DNA from 2 places in the Streptomyces sp. NPDC036822 genome. Region 1 is predicted to be linked to the other one. Evidence: riboswitches for the same ligand, from Rfam matches in the RefSeq annotation. Region 1 holds a riboswitch; the other holds the start of a gene.

What was found. A riboswitch is a leader RNA that binds a small molecule or an ion and turns the genes downstream of it on or off. The one in region 1 is predicted to bind S-adenosylmethionine.
Region 2: linked by a shared signal. The riboswitch ahead of ACZ68P_RS01775 (aminotransferase class V-fold PLP-dependent enzyme) and the one ahead of thrC (threonine synthase) in region 1 are both predicted to bind S-adenosylmethionine.

What each region holds. Positions count from the first base shown of each region.
Region 1 covers NZ_JBVJPY010000006.1:371,167-378,800, reverse strand. Annotated here, with positions in the region: gene ACZ68P_RS17520 (alpha,alpha-trehalose-phosphate synthase (UDP-forming)) at 1-213, opposite strand, end outside; gene ACZ68P_RS17515 (hypothetical protein) at 271-744, opposite strand; gene ACZ68P_RS17510 (glucosyl-3-phosphoglycerate synthase) at 849-1,802, opposite strand; SAM riboswitch class I at 1,939-2,084, shown strand; gene thrC (threonine synthase) at 2,102-3,391, shown strand; gene ACZ68P_RS17500 (MoaD/ThiS family protein) at 3,421-3,699, shown strand; gene ACZ68P_RS17495 (cold-shock protein) at 4,094-4,297, shown strand; gene groL (chaperonin GroEL) at 4,651-6,279, shown strand; gene ACZ68P_RS17485 (SRPBCC family protein) at 6,386-6,853, shown strand; gene ACZ68P_RS17480 (hypothetical protein) at 6,942-7,379, opposite strand; gene ACZ68P_RS17475 (alpha/beta hydrolase) at 7,629-7,634, shown strand, end outside.
Region 2 covers NZ_JBVJPY010000001.1:375,744-383,377, reverse strand. Annotated here, with positions in the region: gene ctaE (aa3-type cytochrome oxidase subunit III) at 1-35, shown strand, start outside; gene qcrC (cytochrome bc1 complex diheme cytochrome c subunit) at 107-916, shown strand; gene qcrA (cytochrome bc1 complex Rieske iron-sulfur subunit) at 913-1,965, shown strand; gene qcrB (cytochrome bc1 complex cytochrome b subunit) at 1,962-3,587, shown strand; gene trpD (anthranilate phosphoribosyltransferase) at 3,714-4,778, shown strand; SAM riboswitch class IV at 4,935-5,051, shown strand; gene ACZ68P_RS01775 (aminotransferase class V-fold PLP-dependent enzyme) at 5,212-6,588, shown strand; gene ACZ68P_RS01770 (Lrp/AsnC family transcriptional regulator) at 6,680-6,961, opposite strand; gene ACZ68P_RS01765 (rhomboid family intramembrane serine protease) at 6,958-7,634, opposite strand, start outside.

The DNA of each region.
Region 1 (7,634 bases):
CAGCATGCGTACGCCCGGCTCCGAGATCCCGCGCCTGACCGCCTGCCGGTCACCCTCGCCGAGCGCCGCGCACACCCACACGCTGTCCTCGGAGGACACCGCGCTCAGCCCGGACACCAGACCGCCCCCGCCCCGACGGGCGTCGAGCGAGCCGTCCTCCGCCACGGCGTACGAGACGGGACCACGGTTGGAAGCCACCAGCACAGAAGCCATGTGGCGAACCTAGCCCGTCCCGTAAACGCTCAAACGTGCGTATACGAACGACGGCGCTCAGTCGCCACGTATGCCACGCGTGCCACCCGTGCCGTGCGTGGCGCCCGTGGCCCCCACGCCGCGCAGCGCGGCCTTGGCCACCACGCCCGCCGCCGCGAGCGCCAGCGCGAGGCCGCCGAGCAGCCACAGCCGCTCGGTGTGACGGTCGCCGGTCCGTGCCATCGAGCCGCCGGGGCCGTGCGGGGCCGGGGCCGGCCGGCGGGCTTCCGGCGAAGGGAGGTCCGCCCGCTCGGCGGGTGCGGCCTCCGCGGCCCCGGGCTCCGCCGCCGCGTCCGGCTCGGGCGCCGTCGGGGCCGGGGAGGGGGCCGCGTACGTCAGGGCCGCCGCGGGCCGCACGGCCGTGATCGGTTCACGTCCCACGGCGGAGCCGTGGGCGGCCGCCGCGGCCGGCCCGGCCGTCATGAGCGGCAGCGCGCCGACGAGGACACCGACGGCCGCGAGGAGCGCTCCCTGGCGATGTGTGGACCTCATGAAACGGAAATGTATGCAGAAAGCATGATCTTCCGAGCTGCGCCACGCGCTCGGCCGCGTGACGGCGGCGCCCCCTTTGGCGATAGGGCCGGTGCGCCCTGCGCTCACGCCACCTGGCGGTGCGCGTACTCCGCGATCTCCAGCATCGGCGGACGCTCCTCGGTGTCCACCGCGTACGTCCGCGGTGAGAACCCCCCGCCGCCGGCCTTCTCGTCCCGCTCGAACTGGGTCAGCAGCGGCCGCACCAGATGCCCGCGCGAGAGCCGCAGCAGTGCCGTCCGGTAGATCGCCGCCGCCATCCGGCCCAGCGCCTGCCCGTCCTGGTGCCGGTGCTTGCGGACCCCGACGTCGACCTGCGCGAGCGCGTCCAGGCCCACCGTGTGCAGCGCGTCGACGAGCAGGCCCAGCTCCACTCCGTAACCGACGGGGAAGGGCAGCCGTTCGAGCAGCGTGCGGCGCGCCGCGTACTCGCCGCCCAGCGGCTGCACGAAACCGGCCAGCTGCGGCCAGTGCAGATTGAGCAGCGGCCGGGCCACCAGCTCCGTCACCCGGCCGCCCTGACCAGGCTCGTCGCCCAGCGGGCGGTCGTACATCGCCTTGACGAGGTCGACGCCGGGGTCGGTGAGGAGGGGGCCGACGATGCCCGAGACGAAGTCGGCGGAGAAGTCCCGCAGGTCCGCGTCGACGAAGCAGACGACGTCCCCGCGGGTCACCATGAGTGACCGCCACAGGACCTCGCCCTTGCCGGGCAGGGCCGGTATCCGCGGGAGCACCGCGTCCCGCGGCACCACCCTGGCGCCGGCGGCCGCCGCGACCTCGGCCGTGCGGTCACGGGAACCGGAGTCGATCACCACCAGCTCGTCGACGAGCGGGACCTCCTCCGACATCAGTTCGCGTCGGATCGTGGAGACGATCGCGCCGACCGTCGCCTCCTCGTCGAGCGCGGGCAGCACGACGCTGACCGTCGTCCCCCGCTTGGCCGCGAGGATCCGCTCCAGCGGTCGATCGGCCACGGACCAGGACCGCCGGCCCAGCCAGCGCTCCACCTCTTCCAGCACGTCCGTTACTCCCGGGTTGTGATCCATCTCGCGGTGCGGACGACTATCTCAACCGTCCATGCCTTCGGTTACAGTCTTGAACAACGCGGATCCCCGTCGCATGTCGGGGTGCCGCCCGCGTTCCACAATCGAATACCGCTCATCCAGAGGGGCAGAGGGAAACGGCCCGTTGAAGCCCCGGCAACCCTCCAGTCGGTCAGTACTCGTCTCCAGCGAGGTCCCCCGGCTAGGGAAGGTGCCAAATCCGTCTCATGGCGAAATTCGCCATGGGAAAGATGAGGAGAAAGGGCCTCGCCTCCATGGCTGTACAGACTGTCGCAAACACCCAGAACACGGTCGACCTCGGTCCCGCTTCCGGGCTTTCCTGTCGCGAATGCGGTGAAGTCTTCCCGCTCGGCCCGATCTTCGCCTGTGAGCTGTGTTTCGGCCCGCTCGAAGTCGCGTACGACCTCCCCACGGGCGACCCCGAGGCCCTGCGCAAGCGGATCGAGGCCGGCCCCGCCAACATCTGGCGCTACGCCCCGCTGCTGCCCGTCCCCGCCGACGTGGCCGACAAGCCGAACCTGAACCCGGGCTGGACCAAGCTCGTCCAGGCCGACAACCTCGCCCGCGAGCTGGGCGTCGAGCCGGGCCGGCTCTTCGTCAAGGACGACTCCGGCAACCCGACGCACTCCTTCAAGGACCGCGTCGTCGCCCAGGCCCTCGAGGCCGCCCGCGCCTTCGGCTTCACCACCCTGTCCTGCTCCTCCACCGGCAACCTCGCCGGCGCCGTGGGCGCCGCCGCCGCCCGCGCCGGCTTCCGCTCGTGCGTGTTCATCCCGCACGACCTGGAGCAGGGCAAGGTCGTCATGGCCGCGGTCTACGGCGGCGAACTCGTCGGTATCGAGGGCAACTACGACGACGTCAACCGCTTCTGCTCCGAGCTCATCGGCGACCCGCTGGGCGAGGGTTGGGGCTTCGTCAACGTCAACCTCCGCCCGTACTACGGCGAGGGCTCCAAGACGCTCGCGTACGAGATCTGCGAGCAGCTCGGCTGGCAGCTGCCCGACCAGCTGGTGATCCCGATCGCCTCCGGGTCCCAGCTCACCAAGATCGACAAGGGGCTGCAGGAGCTGATCAAGCTCGGTCTCGTCGAGGACAAGCCGTACAAGATCTTCGGCGCCCAGGCCGAGGGCTGCTCCCCGGTCTCGACCGCCTTCAAGGCCGGCCACGACGTCGTGCGGCCCCAGAAGCCGAACACCATCGCCAAGTCCCTGGCGATCGGCAACCCGGCCGACGGCCCGTACGTCCTGGACATCGCGCGCCGCACCGGCGGCGCGGTGGAGGACGTGAACGACGAGCAGGTCGTCGAGGCGATCAAGCTCCTCGCCCGGACCGAGGGCATCTTCGCCGAGACGGCCGGCGGTGTCACCGTCGGCGTGACGAAGAAGCTCATCGAGGCCGGTCTCCTCGACCCGAGCCTGACCACCGTCGTGCTGAACACCGGCGACGGTCTGAAGACCCTGGACGCGGTGGCCGAGACCTCGCAGGCGACCGCCACCATCCGCCCGAGCCTGGACGCGTTCCGCGACGCCGGCCTGGCCCACTGACCACCCCCGTCACGGAAGGCAGCACCACCATGAGCGTCAAGGTCCGCATCCCCACCATCCTCCGTACGTACACGGGCGGGCAGGCCGAGGTCCCGGCGGAGGGCGCGACCCTCTCCGAGGTCATCGCCGACCTGGAGAAGAACCACACGGGCATCGCCGCCCGCGTCCTGGACGACCAGGGCAAGCTGCGCCGCTTCGTCAACGTCTACGTGAACGACGACGACGTCCGCTTCGAGCAGGGCCTGGAGACGGCGACGCCGGACGGCGCGGGCGTCTCGATCATCCCGGCCGTCGCCGGCGGCTGCTGAGCCCTCGCATTACCCGCCGTAACCGAATTGCCCCCTCCGCTCGGGAAGCGGAGGGGGCAATTCTGCAGGGTTGAGCACGGTAGAGTTGGGGAAGCCCCCTCCGCTGCTCGTGCCAGACGCATATGAGAATGCGCCCGCACCCGACAAGATGCAGCCAATGTGTTCGAGTGTTGTGTACCTTCTGCGCACTTTGACGGGCCCGACTTGCCCCGGAAGTCAATGAATTCTCCTGAATTCTCCTTTCCGGCGTGCCCAGAATTCTCGCCCGATTGACCTGTTGCAGAGGGCAGTTGGGCAGATACATTCAGCCGCGGTCGACGCGTTCCGGCGCAGGGTCTGACCCGGGTCCGCGAAGTGCGGTCCCGCGCAAGGGCCAGTAATAGGGGAGTTAGGCATGGCTCAGGGCACCGTCAAGTGGTTCAACGCGGAGAAGGGCTACGGCTTCATCGCGGTCGACGGTGGTGCGGATGTTTTCGTCCACTACAGCGCGATCCAGATGGACGGTTACCGCACCCTTGAAGAAGGTCAGCGAGTCGAGTTCGAGATCTCGCAGGGCCAGAAGGGTCCGCAGGCGGACATGGTCAAGCTCGCCGTCTGAGCACGGCGCGAATCGGCCACCACGTACGCACTCACGCCGAGGGGTCCGCATCCTGACCAGGATGCGGACCCCTCGTGCGTGCCCGGACGTCTGCGTTCCCCGCTTCCGGTCGCCGGGAGCCCCGGACACGTACGCCCGTCGGGTTCCGATCACCGAGAGGCGCTTGCACTCGCATGGGCCGAGTGCTAATCATTGGCGTTAGCACTCTGAAGGTGAGAGTGCTTACGAGGATCGGGCAGACGAGGCCCGTGGCCAGGTGGGGCAAGGAACCACCGAAGCCGCAGGCCGTCCGTCGCGGGCGTCGGCGCGGTCCTGGAGCGTTATCCACCCCATGTCCGGGAGGACCACTTCACATGGCCAAGATCATCGCGTTCGACGAGGAGGCACGGCGCGGTCTCGAGCGCGGGATGAACCAGCTCGCCGACGCCGTCAAGGTCACCCTTGGCCCCAAGGGCCGGAACGTCGTCCTCGAGAAGAAGTGGGGCGCCCCCACGATCACCAACGATGGTGTGTCCATCGCCAAGGAGATCGAGCTCGAGGACCCGTACGAGAAGATCGGCGCCGAGCTGGTCAAGGAAGTCGCCAAGAAGACGGACGACGTCGCCGGTGACGGTACGACCACCGCGACCGTCCTCGCCCAGGCGCTCGTCCGCGAGGGCCTGCGCAACGTGGCGGCCGGCGCCAACCCGATGGCTCTGAAGCGCGGCATCGAGAAGGCCGTCGAGGCCGTCTCCGGCGCGCTGCTGGAGCAGGCGAAGGATGTCGAGACCAAGGAGCAGATCGCTTCCACGGCCTCCATCTCCGCCGCCGACACCCAGATCGGCGAGCTCATCGCCGAGGCCATGGACAAGGTCGGCAAGGAAGGCGTCATCACCGTCGAGGAGTCCCAGACCTTCGGTCTGGAGCTGGAGCTCACCGAGGGTATGCGCTTCGACAAGGGCTACATCTCGGCGTACTTCGCCACCGACATGGAGCGTATGGAGGCGTCCCTGGACGACCCGTACATCCTGATCGTCAACTCCAAGATCTCCTCCGTGAAGGACCTGCTCCCCCTCCTGGAGAAGGTCATGCAGTCGGGCAAGCCGCTGCTGATCATCGCCGAGGACGTCGAGGGCGAGGCCCTGTCCACGCTGGTCGTCAACAAGATCCGTGGCACCTTCAAGTCCGTCGCCGTCAAGGCCCCGGGCTTCGGCGACCGTCGCAAGGCCATGCTGAACGACATCGCCATCCTCACGGGCGGCACGGTCATCTCCGAGGAGGTCGGCCTCAAGCTCGAGAACGCGGGCCTGGACCTGCTGGGCCGCGCCCGCAAGGTCGTCATCACCAAGGACGAGACCACGATCGTCGACGGTTCGGGCGAGAGTGACCAGGTCGCCGGTCGCGTCAACCAGATCCGCGCCGAGATCGAGAACTCCGACTCGGACTACGACCGTGAGAAGCTCCAGGAGCGCCTCGCGAAGCTGGCCGGCGGCGTGGCCGTCATCAAGGCCGGTGCCGCGACCGAGGTCGAGCTCAAGGAGCGCAAGCACCGCATCGAGGACGCCGTTCGCAACGCGAAGGCGGCCGTCGAGGAGGGCATCGTCGCCGGTGGTGGCGTGGCCCTGCTCCAGGCCTCCTCGGTCTTCGAGAAGCTCGAGGGCGACCTCACGGGCGACGAGGCCACGGGTGCCGCGATCGTGAAGCTGGCCCTCGAGGCCCCGCTGAAGCAGATCGCCATCAACGCCGGCCTCGAGGGCGGCGTCGTGGCGGAGAAGGTCCGCAACCTGCCCGTCGGCCACGGCCTCAACGCCGCGACCAACGAGTACGTCGACCTCATCGCCGAGGGCATCATCGACCCGGCGAAGGTGACGCGCTCCGCGCTGCAGAACGCGGCCTCCATCGCCGCGCTGTTCCTGACCACCGAGGCCGTCATCGCCGACAAGCCGGAGAAGGCCTCCGCGGCCGCTCCGGGCGGCATGCCGGGCGGTGACATGGACTTCTGATCCTCCGGGATCGGCTGTTCACCGAGGGCGGTACCCCAGGCGGGGTGCCGCCCTCGGGCGTTCGGGGTGATGCTGGGGGGAGGACCCCTCACGGCGGGAGCGGACCATGATCACGTTGCTGACGACCCCGACGGACCGCGAGCTGGTCATCACCCGGACCTTCGACGCCCCGCCCGAACGCGTCTGGGAGGCCTGGACACGCCCGGAGCACGTACGCCGGTGGTACGGCGTGGCGGCCCTGACCACCACCGTCTGCGACATCGACCTCCGCACCGGGGGCGCGTGGCGCTGGGGCCAGCGGTCCCCCGAGGGGCAGGAGATCGTCTTCTCGGGCACGTACGAGGAGATCGTCCCGAACGAGCGGCTCGTCTACACCGAGACGTTCGAGCTGATGCCGGGCCCGCCGGTGCACGTCACCCTGACCTTCGACGCGACCCCGGACGGCGGCACCGCGCTGACGAGTGCGTCGCTCTGGCCCTCGACGGAGATCAGGGACCAGGCGCTCGCCACCGGGATGGAGGCGGGGATCAAGGAGGAGTACGACCGGCTCGCCGCGTACCTCCGCACGATGTGAGGGCTGACGGCTGACGGTTGGCGGCTCGCGGCTGACCGCTGACCGCTGACGGCTTCGGGCTCCCGACTTCCGGCTCCCGGCTGCCGGTTCAGGTCGACGTGGTGCCCCGGCGGCCCCGGAGCGCGAACGCCGCCCACAGGACCGCGAAGGCCAGGGCCGCCACGGCCATCGCCGTCAGGGCGCCCGCCTCCGGGCGCAGGCCGAGGGAGACGCGGGTGCCCAGGAAGGCCACTCCGACGGCGATCCGCCCGGTGGCGTAGACGGGAACCCGCGCTGCGGCTGCCCGCAGGACGGCCGCCGCCGCCACACCCACCACGAACCACGCGCCCAGATACGGCCAGAGCGTCCCCGGGGCGGCGGGCGGCAGCCCGTACTCGTCCGGACCGAACCGGAACAGGGACCCCGCCCACCCCAGACCCACCCCCAGGGCGGCCACGCCCGCCACCCAGCAGGCATGACGCCACAACGGGCCCTCCGCCAGGGTCTCTTCGGTGCCGGGTTCGTCCGCGTCGAGGAAAGCGTTCACGCCTTCAGGGACGTGAGCGGGCGGTCGTGCGTTGCCTCGGCGGGCGGGAAATCGCGTCGTCCGCGCCTCCGCCCCCGGGCATGGCCCCGCCACCGGGGGCGGTGCCATCGGCGGCACGGGGACCGCGGGCACCGGCGGCTTCGGCGGAGGGGTCAGCTGCGGCGGCGGCTTCCGACGGGGGCAAGCCCCACCCTCCACTCTCCCGGCTGCCGGATGGGATCGCGCGTCCCCGTCAACAAGGCTTCACTCATGACG
Region 2 (7,634 bases), on a different contig from region 1:
TCGGCCTCTTCGCCACGATCTACATGATCAAGTAATCGGGCGCCTCTCGGCGCACCGAGACATCCAGCAAGCATCGACGCAGAAGATCCTGACACCGGGGTAATCCGTGAAAAAGCTCTCCGCACGACGACGCCATCCGCTGGCGGCGGTCGTCGTCCTCCTTCTCGCGCTGGCGGCCACTGGGGGGCTGTACGCCGCCTTCGCGCCCGCGGGCACGGCGAAGGCCGATGAAACCGCCCAGTCCCTCGCCATCGAGGAGGGCAAGAAGCTCTACTCCGTCGGCTGCGCCAGCTGCCACGGAACCGGCGGTCAGGGAACCTCTGACGGCCCCTCCCTGGTCGGCGTCGGCTCGGCGTCCGTGGACTTCCAGGTCGGCACGGGCCGCATGCCGGCCCAGCAGCCGGGCGCCCAGGTCCCGAAGAAGAAGGTCATCTACACGCAGGCTGAGATCGATCAGCTCGCGGCGTACATCGCCTCTCTCGGTGCCGGCCCCATCACGCCGAAGGCGTCGCAGTACAGCCCCGACGGTGCCGACATCGCCCGCGGCGGCGACCTGTTCCGCTCCAACTGCGCCCAGTGCCACAACTTCACCGGTGAGGGCGGCGCGCTGACGCACGGCAAGTACGCCCCGAGCCTCGAAGGCGTGAGCCCGAAGCACCTGTTCGAGGCCATGCAGACCGGTCCTCAGAACATGCCTTCCTTCCCGGACACGACGATGCCCGAGAAGGAGAAGAGGGACATCATCGCGTACGTCCAGGCCGTCAACAGCGACAAGTCGGACAGCCCCGGCGGGCTCTCGCTCGGTGGCCTCGGCCCCGTCAGCGAGGGTCTCTTCGGCTGGATCTTCGGGCTGGGCACGCTGATCGCCGTTGCCGTCTGGGTCGCGGCCCACACCGCTAAGGCCAAGAAGTCATGAGTACCCAAGAGATTCCAGAAGAGAACCTGCCCAGTGAGCAGGACACCGCGCACGGCGCGGTGAAGGTCGCCGACGACCCGTTCGCCGACCCGGGCCTTCCGCCCCACAAGCCGCGCATCCAGGACATCGACGAGCGGGCCGCCAGGCGGTCCGAGCGTGCGGTCGCCTTCATGTTCACGCTGTCGATGCTGGCCACCGTCGGCTTCATCGCGTCGTACGTGATCTTCCCGGTCGACAAGATCGTCTACATCTGGCCGTTCGGCCGGGTGAGCGCGCTCAACTTCGCCCTGGGATGGACCCTCGGTCTGGCGCTCTTCTTCATCGGCGCGGGCGCGGTCCACTGGGCCCGCACCCTGATGTCCGACGTCGAGGTGGCGGACGAGCGTCACCCGATCCAGGCCTCCCCGGAGACCAAGGCGCAGGTGATGGCGGACTTCGCGGCCGGTGCCGCCGAGTCCGGCATGGGCCGGCGCAAGCTGATCCGCAACACGATGTTCGGCGCGCTGTCGCTCGTACCGCTCTCCGGCATCGTGCTGCTGCGTGACATGGGTCCGCTGCCCGAGAAGAAGCTCCGCAGCACGCTGTGGGCCAAGGGCAAGCAGCTCATCAACATGAACACGCACGAGCCGCTGCGTCCCGAGGACGTCGCGGTCGGTTCGCTGACCTTCGCGATGCCCGAGGGCCTCTCGGAGCACGACCACGACTTCCAGACCGAGATCGCCAAGGCCGCCCTGATGATCGTCCGCATCCAGCCGGACGACATCAAGGACAAGCGCGAGCTCGAGTGGTCGCACGAGGGCATCGTCGCCTTCTCGAAGATCTGCACCCACGTGGGCTGCCCGATCTCCCTGTACGAGCAGCAGACGCACCACGTGCTCTGCCCGTGCCACCAGTCCACCTTCGACCTGTCCGACGGCGCCCGCGTCATCTTCGGCCCGGCCGGTCACGCCCTTCCGCAGCTGCGGATCGGTGTGAACGACAAGGGCTTCCTCGAGGCGCTCGGCGACTTCGACGAGCCCGTCGGCCCTGCCTTCTGGGAGCGCGGATGAGCACTACGACCGATACGCAGAAGAAGGCCCCCGCCGGTGAGCGGGTCGCCGACTGGGCCGACGGCCGTCTGGGTGTCTACACCCTGGCCAAGGCCAACATGCGGAAGATCTTCCCGGACCACTGGTCCTTCATGCTCGGTGAGATCTGCCTCTACAGCTTCATCATCATCATCCTCACGGGTGTGTACCTGACGATGTTCTTCCACCCGTCGATGAACGAGGTGGAGTACCACGGCAGCTACATCCCGCTGCAGGGTCAGCTGATGTCCGAGGCGTTCAACTCGACCATGCGCATCTCGTTCGACGTGCGCGGTGGTCTGCTCATCCGGCAGATCCACCACTGGGCGGCGCTGGTCTTCATCGCCGGCATGTTCGTGCACATGATGCGCGTGTTCTTCACCGGCGCCTTCCGTAAGCCGCGTGAGATCAACTGGCTGTTCGGCTTCCTGCTGTTCTTCCTGGGCATGTTCACCGGCTTCACCGGCTACTCGCTCCCGGACGACCTGCTCTCCGGCACCGGTGTCCGCTTCATGCAGGGCGCGATCCTGTCCGTGCCGATCGTCGGCACGTACCTGTCGATGTTCCTGTTCGGCGGGGAGTTCCCCGGCGGCGACTTCGTGGCCCGGTTCTACTCGGCGCACGTGCTGCTGCTGCCCGGCATCATGCTCGGCCTCGTGGTGGCCCACCTGATCCTCGTCGTGTACCACAAGCACACGCACTACGCGGGTCCCGGCCGCACGAACAAGAACGTCGTGGGCATGCCGCTGCTGCCGGTCTACATGGCCAAGGCCGGAGGCTTCTTCTTCCTGGTCTTCGGTGTCATCTCGATCATCGCGGCGATCGCCTCGATCAACCCGATCTGGGCGCTCGGCCCGTACCGTCCGGACCAGGTGTCGACCGGCGCCCAGCCCGACTGGTACATGGGCTTCGCCGAGGGTCTGATCCGTGTCATGCCGGGCTGGGAGATCAACCTCTGGGGCCACACGCTGGTCCTCGGTGTGATGATCCCGCTGATCCTCTTCCCGCTGGTCCTGGCGGCGATCGCGGTCTACCCGTTCATCGAGTCGTGGATCACCGGTGACAAGCGCGAGCACCACATCGCGCAGCGCCCGCGCAACGCTCCGTCGCGCACCGCCTTCGGTGTCGCCTGGATCACCGCGTACATGATCATGCTCGTGGGTGGCGGCAACGACATCTTCGCGACCCACTTCCACCTGTCGATCAACTCGATCACCTGGTTCGTCCGGATCGCGTTCTTCGTCGGACCGGTCATCGCGTTCATCGTCACCAAGCGGATCTGCCTCGGCCTCCAGCGCCGGGACCGGGACAAGGTGCTGCACGGGCGCGAGTCCGGCATCATCAAGCGCCTGCCGCACGGTGAGTTCGTCGAGATCCACGAGCCGCTCAGCCAGGGCCAGCTCTACGCGCTCACGGCGCACGAGCAGTACGAGCCCGCGGAGCTGCCGGCGGGGGTCGACGAGAACGGTGTCGAGCGCAAGGTAAGCCGGATGGAGAAGCTCCGGGTCCGGCTCAACCGGAGCTACTACGGCGAGGACAGCCAGATCCCCAAGCCCACCGCCGAGGAGTACAAGGAGATCACCAGCGGCCACGGCCACCACTGATCACCTGACCTGAAGGTCGCCACAGCGAGAGCCCCGTCCATTCGATGGACGGGGCTCTTTGCCGTCCCCCCGGATGGATAGGGTGGGCGAGTATCCGTCTCGTTACGGCAATGACCAGGAGCTGCCATGAGCGCTGTGACCCCCGCTGGAGGACCTACCACGGCGGGCCGCTCCTGGCCCGCGGTCCTGGACGGCCTGCTGACCGGCCGCGACCAGAGCGCCGAGGACACCGCCTGGGCGATGGACCGGATCCTGCGGGGCGAGGCCACCGACGCCCAGATCGCCGGCTTCGCCGTCGCGCTGCGCGCCAAGGGTGAGACCGTCGAGGAGATCACCGGACTCGTCCGGACGATGTACGAGCACGCCAACCTCATCGAGGTCCCGGGCGCCTCCGTGGACATCGTCGGCACGGGCGGCGACGGCGCCAAGACCGTCAACATCTCCACCATGTCGGCGATCGTGGTGGCCGGCGCCGGGGCCAAGGTCGTCAAGCACGGCAACCGGGCCGCGTCCAGCGCGAGCGGGGCCTCCGACGTCCTGGAGAAGCTCGGCGTCAACCTGGAGCTGACCCCGCGACGGGTGGCCGAGGTCGCGGAGGAGGCCGGGATCACCTTCTGCTTCGCGGTGAAGTTCCACCCCGCGCTGCGGCATGTGGCCGCCGCCCGCGGCCAGCTGGGGATCCGGACGGTCTTCAACTTCCTCGGTCCGCTCACCAACCCCGCCCGAGTCAAGGCCCAGGCGACCGGCGTGGCCGACGCCCGGATGGCCCCGATCATGGCGGGCGTGCTCGCTGAACGCGGTTCCTCGGCGCTCGTCTTCCGCGGGGACGACGGCCTCGACGAGCTGACCACCACGGCCACCTCGCGGGTGTGGGTGGTCCGGCACGGCACGGTCCGCGAGGAGGCGTTCGACCCGAGGGACGTCGGCATCGACATCGTCCCCGTCGAGGCGCTGCGCGGCGCCGACGCCTCGTACAACGCCGATGTGGCCCGTCGGCTGCTCGCGGGCGAGACCGGTCCCGTACGGGACGCGGTGCTGCTCAACTCGGCGGCGGCGCTCACGGCGCTGGAGCCGGGGGAGGGCACCCTGGTGGAGCAACTGCGCGAGGGGATCGCGAAGGCGGCCGAGTCGATCGACTCGGGAGCCGCCCGCAAGGCGCTGGAGCGCTGGATCACCGCCAGCAACGCGTAGTCACGACCCCAGGCCGTGTCCCGAGAGTCTCGCCCCCGCCCTGCGGGGCGGACGCCGGACCCTCCGGACACCCCCTGATCGGTCGGCGCGCGGCCCCGTCCCGGAATGCGGTACGGGGTTGCGCGGACACGATCAGCTGACATACGTTCTGTGCCAGGTCATGAGTGACAGCTAGGAAGCCCCGGCTTGCTGTCCGGCAACCCTCCGTCCGTGGCGGGGTGCCCCGGGTGAAGACCAGGCCGTGGACAGCAAGGTCCACGGCAAGCGCGGACCCCTCGAAGCCTTGGGGTCCTGGTCCTCAGGGAGCCTCTTGTGAGCAAGCGAATGCGATAGGGCCCTTCCGCCCCTTCTTCCGCATACCCCTTTTTCTTTTCCCAGCGCTGCCGCGTGTCCGCCGGCGCGGGATCTCGCCTGCCTCGTACGGGAGTTCGCCATGTCTGTCTCCACCGTTGCCGCCGACCAGTCGGTTTGTGCCCCGCTGCCCGTTCTGGGACGCGATGTGACCGTCCCGCTCGTCACCGGGGGCGAGGTGACGTACGCCGCGCTCGACTACGCCGCCAGCGCGCCGGCCCTCCAGCGGGTCTGGGACGACGTGGCCGCCTACGCGCCGTACTACGGCAGCGTCCACCGGGGCGCCGGCTACCTCTCGCAGCTGTCCACCGACCTGTTCGAGAACAGCCGCGCCACCGTCGCCGCCTTCCTCGACTGCCGCCCGGACGACCAGGTCGTCTTCACCCGCTCCACCACCGACTCCCTCAACCTGCTTGCCGCCGCCCTCCCCGCCGGCTGCGAGGTCTTCGTCTTCGAGACCGAGCACCACGCCTCGCTCCTGCCGTGGCAGGACGCCCGGGTCACCTACCTCAACGCCCCGCGCACCCCCGCCCAGGCCGTCGAGACCCTGGAGCGCGCGCTCGCCGACCGGGCCGCCGCGTCGGAGGCCGAAAGCCCCGCCCTCGTCTGCGTCACCGGGGCGTCCAACGTCACCGGCGAGCTGTGGCCGGTGCGCGAACTCGCCGCCGCCGCGCACGCCCATGGCGCCCGGATCGTCGTCGACGCCGCCCAGCTCGCCCCCCATCACCCGCTCTCCGTACGGGAGTTGGACGTCGACTGGATCGCCTTCTCCGGGCACAAGCTGTACGCCCCGTTCGGCTCGGGCGTCCTCGCGGGCCGCGCCGACTGGCTCCAGAGCGCCGAGCCGTACCTGGCCGGCGGCGGCGCCTCGCGGAAGGTCGCCCGCCGTGCCGACGGGGGAGTGGACGTCGAATGGCACACCACCGCCGCCCGCCACGAGGCCGGGTCCCCGAACGTCATCGGCGTCTACTCCATCGCCTCCGCCTGCAAGGCGCTGACCGAGGCCGGCTTCGACACCCTCGTCCAGCGCGAGCGGCAGCTGATCGCGACCGTGCGCGAGGGCCTGGCCGAGGTGCCCGAGGTCAAGGTGCTCTCGCTCTTCGGCGACGACGCCCCCCGGGTCGGCGTCATCTCCTTCGTGGTGGAGGGCTGGAACAGCTCCCACTTCGCCGCGGCGCTCTCCGCCGAGTACGGCATCGGCGTCCGGGACGGCCTCTTCTGCGCCCACCCGCTGGTCCGCACCCTGCTGGGCGGCGACCAGCAGCAGGTCGGCGAGTGCGGAGCCCCGGAGGGCGAGCCGGGCGAGAAGTCGCTGAACGCGATCCGGGTCAGCTTCGGGGCCGGTACGCCGGACGAGCACGTGGAGCGTTTCGTACGGGCCGTCAAGGAGCTGGTCCGGGACGGCGCGCAGTGGAAGTACCGCACGGAGGACGGACGCTGCGTCCCCGACCGCGGCTGAGCAGCCACTCGTACGGGTGAAGGGGACCCCCGCGGGGGTCCCCTTCGTCATGCCCCTGGCGGCCCGGAGTCCGGGGCTCCGGGCGGGCGGCCTACGACTCCAGGCCGATGGCGAAGGCCGCTTCCAGGTCGTGCTGGGAGTACGTACGGAACGCGACGTGCGTGTCCGTGGCCTCGACACCGGGGATCTTGCTGATCCGGCCGGGGATGACGTCCGCGAGGTCGTCGTGCCGGGGCACCCGGACCATGGCGATGAGGTCGTACGTACCGGTCACCGAGAAGACCTCGCTGACGCTGTCGAGTGCGGCGATGGACTCCGCGATCTCGGGGATGCGGTCCACACTGGTCTTGATGAGCACGATCGCGGTGATCACGGCTGGCTTTCTCCCTCGGTCGCCGCGGCTGGGGCCTTCACCCTATCCCCACGGTGGTAGCGCCCCCAGGCGTAGAGGAAGCCGATGGTGAAGCCCACGACGTGCGCCAGATAGGCCACCCCGGGACCCGGCCCCGCCGTGCGCGCCGCCAGCCACTGCAGCACGAACCAGAAGATCAGCACGATCCACGCCGGGAAGCGCAGCGGCAGGAAGAAGAGGAACGGGAAGAGGCTGGTCACCCGGGCCCGCGGGAAGAGGTACAGGAACGCCCCGAGGACGCCCGAGATCGCCCCCGAGGCCCCCACCAGCGTCTGCTCGCTGGTCGCGTGCACGGCGGCGTAGCCCAGCAGGGCGAGGTAGCCGCAGCCGACGGCGAAGAGCAGGAACCCCGCCGCCCCCATCCGCTCCTCGGCCATCGTGCCGAAGACGAAGAGGAACAGCATGTTCCCGAGCAGGTGCAGCCAGCTGCCGTGCACGAAGAGCGCGGTCAGCGGGGTGAGCAGGGCGCGCGGTTCGCCGTTCGTCAGCTCGGCCGGGAGCACCCCCCAGCGGTGGAAGTAGGCGCTCTGCGCCGCGAGGAACGCGTCCCCGGTGCCGTACCCCGGATTGAGGCCCGACGCCGGTCCGGCCAGGAACGTGAGACAGCAGACGGCGATGAGGCCGTAGGTCACCG